Regions from separate parts of the Promicromonospora sp. NPDC023805 genome, predicted to be linked through region 1. Evidence: predicted binding sites of a transcription regulator. Region 1 holds the regulator's gene; the other holds the start of a gene.
What was found. The regulator LexA, encoded in region 1, represses DNA repair genes until DNA is damaged. The targets are predictions, from matches to a motif close to TCGAACANNTGTTCGA.
Positions count from the first base shown of each region.

Region 2: ruvA (Holliday junction branch migration protein RuvA) is a predicted target of LexA. The motif match lies at 1,956-1,971, and genes of this name have one in related genera.

Region 1 is NZ_JBFAAH010000006.1:25,002-28,727, forward strand. It holds gene AB0F70_RS08425 (ATP-dependent DNA helicase) at 1-9, shown strand, start outside; gene AB0F70_RS08430 (L-lactate dehydrogenase) at 19-996, shown strand; gene lexA (transcriptional repressor LexA) at 1,081-1,830, opposite strand; gene AB0F70_RS08440 (LysM peptidoglycan-binding domain-containing protein) at 2,086-2,532, shown strand; gene nrdR (transcriptional regulator NrdR) at 2,652-3,122, shown strand; gene AB0F70_RS08450 (DUF5302 domain-containing protein) at 3,270-3,497, shown strand; gene AB0F70_RS08455 (response regulator transcription factor) at 3,592-3,726, opposite strand, start outside.
Region 2 is NZ_JBFAAH010000001.1:323,267-326,992, reverse strand. It holds gene pdxT (pyridoxal 5'-phosphate synthase glutaminase subunit PdxT) at 1-390, shown strand, start outside; gene AB0F70_RS01455 (YebC/PmpR family DNA-binding transcriptional regulator) at 475-1,236, shown strand; gene ruvC (crossover junction endodeoxyribonuclease RuvC) at 1,311-1,889, shown strand; gene ruvA (Holliday junction branch migration protein RuvA) at 2,033-2,659, shown strand; gene ruvB (Holliday junction branch migration DNA helicase RuvB) at 2,703-3,726, shown strand, end outside.

The sequences.
Region 1 (3,726 bases):
GACACCTAACCTGGGGGCATGGCAGCCCTTTCGGACATCCCGGCCGCACGGTCCGCCGGAGCCCGCACCACCAAGCTCGCGGTGGTGGGCGCGGGCGCGGTGGGCTCCACGCTGGCCTTCGCCGCGCTCGCGCGGGGCTCGGCGCGGACCATCGCCCTGCATGACGTGAACCGGTCGAAGGTCGAGGCCGAGGTGCTCGACCTCCAGCACGGCCTCATGTTCACGCCCCAGGCGCAGGTGATCGGCTCGGACGACGTCGGCGTCTGCGCGGGCGCCGACGTCGTGGTCGTGACCGCTGGGGCGAAGCAGAAGCCCGGGCAGACCCGGATCGACCTCGCCGAGGGAACGATCGGGCTGATGCGTGAGATCCTGCCTGGCCTGGTCGACGTCGCGCCGGACGCCACCTACGTCATGGTGACCAACCCCGTGGACGTCGTGACCTACGCGGCGCTCAAGATCTCCGGCCTGCCGCGCGAGCGGATGTTCGGCAGCGGCACGGTGCTGGACTCCTCGCGGCTGCGCGTGGTGCTCGCCGAGCGCTGCGGCGTGGCAGTGGGGAACGTGCACGCGTACATCGCCGGAGAGCACGGCGACTCCGAGATCGCGCTGTGGAGCTCGGCGTCGATCGGCGGCGTGCCGCTGCTGGACTGGGAGCCGCTGGGCGCGAACCCGCCGCTCGACGCCGCGGTGCACCACGAGGTGGTCGACTCCGCGTACCGGATCATCTCCGGCAAGGGCGCCACCAACTACGCCGTCGGCCTGGCCGCTACCCGCATCATCGAGGCGGTGCTCAACGACGAGGGCCGGATCATGCCGGTGTCCTCGCTGCTGGAGGACTATCACGGCATCAGCGACGTCTGCTTGTCCGTGCCGTCTCTCGTGGACCGGCGGGGCGTCACGGACAACGTGCGGGTGCCGATGTCGGACGAGGAACTGGCCGGGCTGCGTGCCTCGGCGGACAGCGTGTGGGCGGTGCAGAAGCGGTTCGGCTTCTGACGAGACCGGGAAGTAGAGCGCCTGTCCGCCCTACGCACGCTCAGCGTGGCGCAAGGCGGACAGGCGCTCTACTTCGCGGTCTCGTCAGAGACTGCGCAGCACCGCGACGACGCGGCCCAGGATCTGCGCCTGGTCACCCGGGATGGGCTCGTAGGCAGGGTTCTGCGGCAGCAGGAAGACGTGACCGTCGGTCTGCTTGAACGTCTTGACCGTGGCCTCGCCGTCGATCATGGCGGCGACGATCTCGCCCTGCTCCGCGACGTTCTGCTGCCGCACGACCACCCAGTCCCCGTCGCAGATCGCGGCGTCGACCATCGAGTCACCGGCGACCTTGAGGAGGAACAGCTCGCCGTCACCCACCAGCTGGCGGGGGAGCGGGAACACGTCCTCGACGACCTGCTCGGCAAGGATGGGGCCACCGGCCGCGATACGGCCGACGAGCGGCACGTACGACGGCGGCGGGGCGCTGGCGTCGTCGGGCACCGAGCCGCCCCAGTGGACCTGGCCGCTACGGCGCGGCTCGGGCCAGTGGATCTCGCCGCGGTTCGGCTTGTCGACCTGCTCGGCCATCGGCTCCACGAGCTCCATGGCGCGCGGCCGGTTGGGGTCGCGGCGCAGGAAGCCCTTCTTCTCGAGCATCTGGAGCTGGTGCTTGACGCTCGACGGGCTGGCCAACCCGACGGCCTCGCCGATCTCGCGCATCGACGGCGGATAGCCCCGCGTCTCGAACGACTGCCGAATCGTGTCCAGCACGAGGCGCTGCCGTTCGGTGAGGCGGTCAGTCGGCGAGATCGTGTGCACGTCAGCGACCGCCTTGTCGGCTGGCGTGTCCAGCGTGGCGACGCCGGAAAGTGCCGTGTCGACGGCTCTCGTGTCGCTGGTCCCGTCCCGTCCCGTCATGCCCGTGCCCCTCCCGTTCCGACAAATGTTCTCCTGTGCGCTACCCACTCTAGGTCACAAACGCGCTCGGCTCAAACGAATGTTCGAGCGTGTCTCGACATGGACGGTGTCCCGTGCTACACAATGGTACGGGCGTTCGACGAACGCTTGTATGAACGACAGAAGCTCTGCACACTTCGAGGAGGGGCCATGGGGGACGTGATTCCGCTGCGGCAGTACACCCCGACGTATGAACAGGCGTATGTGCCGTCGTACGGCAGGGGGTATGCACCGGCGGCCGGACTGGCCGCGGTCCGTGCGTACACCCCACCGGAGGCGCGCACGCTCGCCGACCGGCTGGGCCTGGCCGGCCTGCGGCTCACGCGGCGCGGCCGCGTCGTCCTCGTGCTGCTGGCCATGCTCCTGCTCGCTCCGATGGTCACGTGGGGGGCGACGGCGGTCGCGAGCTCCCCGGGGGAGCCCACCGAGGTCCGGGTGCATGCGGTGCAGCCGGGAGAGACGCTCTGGGGCTTCGCCCAGGAGGTCGCGAGGCCCGGCGAGGACGTCCGGCACGCGGTCGGCAGGCTGCAGGAGCTGAACGAGATGTCGACCGGGACCTTGCGCGTCGGGGAGCTGTTGCTCCTACCCAAGGAGTGACCGAAGGCCTCGATTCGCGGACGAATGTTGCGGCTATGTTGCAAGGGGGTGGTTTGCCCGCTTACGGTCGGGGCGCGACCGGAGGCCTCCGGTCGATGGTCGACCACGCAGGAGTGAGCATGCACTGCCCGTTCTGTCGCCACGCCGACTCGCGCGTGGTGGACTCGCGGACTGCCGACGACGGCCTGTCGATCCGGCGCCGACGGCAGTGCCCGAACTGCAACCGACGGTTCACCACCGTGGAGACCGCGAGCCTTTCCGTGGTCAAGCGCTCCGGCGCCACAGAGCCGTTCAGCCGCGACAAGGTCGCCGCGGGTGTGCGCAAGGCGTGCCAGGGGCGCCCCGTGAGCGACGACGACCTGGCGATCCTCGCCCAGCGCGTCGAGGAGACCCTGCGGAGCAACGGCAGCGCGGAGATCGACGCGTACGAGGTGGGCCTCGCCATCCTCGGCCCGCTCCGCGAGCTCGACGAGGTGGCCTACCTCCGGTTCGCGAGCGTCTACCAGGCGTTCGACTCGCTCGAGGACTTCGAGAGCGCGATCACCTCGCTCCGTGCGGAGCGCGCCGAGCGGGCGGCAGCTCAGGCGTAGGGAGTCCGGGCGGCCCGGCGCGCCGTCGTCGGGCGCGCTAGCCTGGGTGGAATCCAAAAATGTTGGCACCTGCCTGTGCCGTGGTGCAGGCTGGGGCCGACGACGGACCCGATCGAGGGACCCCCGGAACAAGAGGAGGTGATCGGTGTGACGGACGAGAAGCCCAATGCCGAGGCGGCCGAGACCAAGGGCGCTGAAGAGCCCAAGGTCGCGACAGCGCCGAGCACGGACGCGAAGGCGAAGTTCAAGGAAGCTCTGGACCGCAAGAATGCGGCTCGGAGCCGGACCTCCGCGGGCGATGTGAACACTGGTGCGGTGCACGGCTCGGAGACGACCGGCCCAGTCCAAAAGATGTTCCGCCGCAAGTCCGGCTGATCCTCGGTGGTGGAGGCCGCTGACCTGGTGAACAACCGGGTCAGCGGCCTTTGTCGTACCCGTGCGGTCGGGCCTGTGTAGCGATCCGTACCCGCTAGCCGGCCCTCATGCGTCTGGTGTCGTAGGCCCAGATCGCGATCTCGACGCGGTTGCGGGCGCCGAGCTTGGTCAGCAACGACGCGACGTGGGTCTTGACCGTGCTCAGGCCGACGAAGAGCTCGGTGGCGAT
Region 2 (3,726 bases), on a different contig from region 1:
TCGTGCGCCGGGATGATCCTGCTCGCCGACCGGATCCTGGACGGCACCGCCGACCAGCAGACCGTCGGCGGCATGGACGTCGTCGTGCGGCGCAACGCGTTCGGGCGGCAGGTCGACTCCTTCGAGACCGACCTCGACCTCGTCGGCATCTCCGACGGCGGCCCGGTGCGCACCGCGTTCATCCGCGCCCCCTGGATCGAGGAGGCCGGGCGCGACGTCGAGGTGCTGGCACGGATTCCCGCTGTGGATACGCAGGGCCGTCCCGTGGCGGCCGCCGGTAGGATCGTCGCAGCACGGCAGGGTCCGCTGCTCGCCACCGCATTCCACCCCGAGATCACGGGGGACACGCGGGTGCACGGGTTGTTCGTCGGCATGGTTGCGGGCGGCTGAGCGCTTTCCCCGCTACCGTTCGACCCTGTATCGAAGCCCCGAAGTCATTAGAGCCATCGGAAATGCAAGGAGTCAGGTAGAGGCATGTCAGGTCACTCAAAGTGGGCCACGACCAAGCACAAGAAGGCCGCGATCGACGCCAAGCGCGGCAAGCTCTTCGCGAAGCTGATCAAGAACATCGAGGTCGCGGCGCGCACCGGTGGCGGCGACCTCGCCGGTAACCCGACGCTGTTCGACGCGGTGCAGAAGGCGAAGAAGTCGTCAGTGCCGAACGACAACATCGAGCGCGCACTGAAGCGTGGTTCGGGCGAGGGCGCCGACGCCGTCGACTACCAGACGATCATGTACGAGGGCTACGGCACCAACGGCATCGCCGTCCTCGTCGAGTGCCTCACGGACAACAAGAACCGCGCCGCCTCCGAGGTGCGTCTCGCGTTCAGCCGCAACGGCGGCAACCTCGCCGACCCGGGTTCGGTGTCGTACCTGTTCTCCCGCAAGGGTCTGATCGTGGTCCCGAAGGCCGACGGCGTGGGCGAGGACGAGGTCATGCTCGCCGCGCTCGACGCCGGCGCCGAGGACGTGACGGACCAGGGCGAGGTCATCGAGGTCCTGACCGAGGCCACCGACCTGGTGTCGGTGCGTACGGCCATCCAGGAGGCGGGCATCGAGTACGACTCCGCCGACGTGATCTTCCACCCCTCCATGCAGGTAGAGGTGGACGTCGAGGGTGCCCGCAAGATCATGCGCCTCATCGACGCGCTCGAGGACAGTGACGACGTGCAGAGCGTCTTCGCGAACTTCGACGCGAGCGACGAGGTCATGGCCGCCCTCGACGAAGAGGAGTGACGGCTCTGCCTGTCTGACTGCGTTGCTGGTCGAGCCTGTCGAGACCCCGCCCGGCGCCATGAGAACCTGACGCCATGCGCGTTCTAGGGGTCGACCCCGGCCTGACCAGGTGCGGAATCGGTGTGGTCGACTCCCTGCCCGGGCGCCGGGCACGGATGGTCGCGGTCGGGGTGATCCGCTCCGAGCCGGACCTGTCCACCGACCTGCGGCTGCTCAAGATCGCCGAGGGCCTGGACATGTGGCTCGACGAGCACGTGCCCGACGTCGTCGCGGTCGAGCGGGTGTTCGCGCAGCACAACGTCAGCACGGTGATGGGGACCGCCCAGGCGGCGGGCCTGGCCATGGTGGCAGCGGCCCGCCGGGGCGTGCCGGTCGCCATGCACACGCCGTCGGAGGTGAAGGCGGCGGTGACCGGTTCCGGCCGCGCCGACAAGGCCCAGGTGACCACGATGATCACCCGCATCCTCGACCTCGACGAGGCACCGCGGCCCGCCGACGCCGCCGATGCGCTGGCCCTCGCCGTCTGCCACCTGTGGCGCCCCGCCGGCGCACTGCAGGGCGGCGACCGGCACGAGCTCACCCCGGCGCAGCGCGCCTGGGCCGCCGCGGAGCAGGCAGCGAAGCAGGCAGCGAAGCAGCGCCCCCGCCGCTAGCAGTGCTGCAGTCGCGGGCCGGCGGCGTGGTGTGGGGGGACCGGGTGGTCCGGCTTGTTAGGGTCGTCGCACGACTGTTCGAGTGGGTCTCGACGAAACTGGATCATCGAGGCCCCCATCCACGACCCGAGAAGGGGGACCCCGTGATCGCCTCGCTGACGGGAACCGTGGCCCATGTGGGCCTGGACCGCGCGGTGGTCGACGTCGGCGGCGTCGGCTATCTCGTGCACGCCACGCCCACCACGCTGGCCACGCTGCGCGTCGGCGAGACGGCCGGCGTCGCGACGAGCATGGTGGTCCGCGAGGACTCGATGACGCTGTACGGGTTCGGCGACCCCGACGAGCGCGACGTGTTCGAGGTGGTGCAGACGGTGTCCGGCGTCGGGCCGCGCCTGGCGCTCGCGATGCTCGCGGTGCACACCCCGGACGCGCTGCGCCGGGCGGTCGCGGGTGAGGACCTCGCCGCGCTGACCCGCGTCCCTGGCATCGGCAGGAAGGGCGCGCAGCGCATAGTTCTCGAGCTGGGGGACCGGCTCGGGCCGCCGTCCGGGGCGCTCGCGGGCCCGGGCTCGGTCGAGCCCGCCGCGAACGTGGGCGACCACTCCGAGCGTGTGGTCGAGGCCCTGGCGGGACTCGGCTGGCCCGCCAAGCAGGCCGACGACGCCGTGGCGAAGGTCCTCGCCGACGCCGGGACCGACGCGATAGCGGCCGACGAGGTAGCGACCACGCTCCGTGCCGCGCTCCGCCTGCTGGGAGGACACCGTGGCTGAGGTCTCGGCAGGCTCGACCACCGGCGCGGGCTTCACCACGGGCATGGACCCGGAGACCGGGAGCGGCTCGGCCGGTGAGCGCAGCCGTATCGTCGCGCCGAGCGCCGACGAGATCGAGCGGGCCGCCGAGGCCGCGCTCCGGCCCAAGCGGCTCGAAGACTTCGTCGGCCAGCGGGTGGTGCGCGACCAGCTCTCCCTCGTGCTGCAGGCAGCGATCGCGCGCGGCAACCCGCCCGACCACGTGCTCCTGTCCGGCCCGCCCGGCCTCGGCAAGACGACCCTGGCGATGATCATCTCGGGCGAGCTGGACGCGCACATGCGGCTCACCAGCGGGCCCGCGATCCAGCACGCCGGAGACCTCGCCGCCGTCCTCTCCTCGCTGGAGGAGGGAGACGTGCTGTTCATCGACGAGATCCACCGCCTGGCCCGCCCCGCCGAGGAGCTCCTGTACGTCGCGATGGAGGACTTCCGGGTCGACGTCATCGTCGGCAAGGGCGCGGGCGCCTCGGCGATCCCGCTGGCACTGCCGCGGTTCACCGTCGTCGGCGCGACCACCCGCTCCGGCCTGCTGCCCGCCCCGCTCCGGGACCGCTTCGGCTTCACCGGGCACATGGACTACTACTCGCCCGAGGAGCTGGAGCGCGTCATCCTGCGCTCCTCCGGGCTGCTCGGCGTACACCTGGAGCACGCGGCGGCGCACGAGATCGCCGGCCGCTCCCGCGGCACCCCCCGCATCGCCAACCGGCTGCTGCGCCGCGTGCGCGACTGGGCGCAGGTGCGCGGCGACGGACGCCTCGACCTGCACGCCGCGCGGTCCGCGCTCGAGGTCTACGAGGTCGACCCCATCGGCCTGGACCGCCTCGACCGCGCGGTCCTCACCGCGCTGTGCACCCGGTTCGGCGGCGGGCCCGTCGGGCTCAGCACGCTCGCCATGACCGTGGGCGAGGAGGCCGAGACGGTGGAGACCGTCGCCGAGCCCTACCTGGTGCGCGAGGGCCTGATCGGACGTACTCCGCGGGGCCGCGTGGCGACCCCCGCGGCGTGGGAACACCTGGGGCTCACGCCTC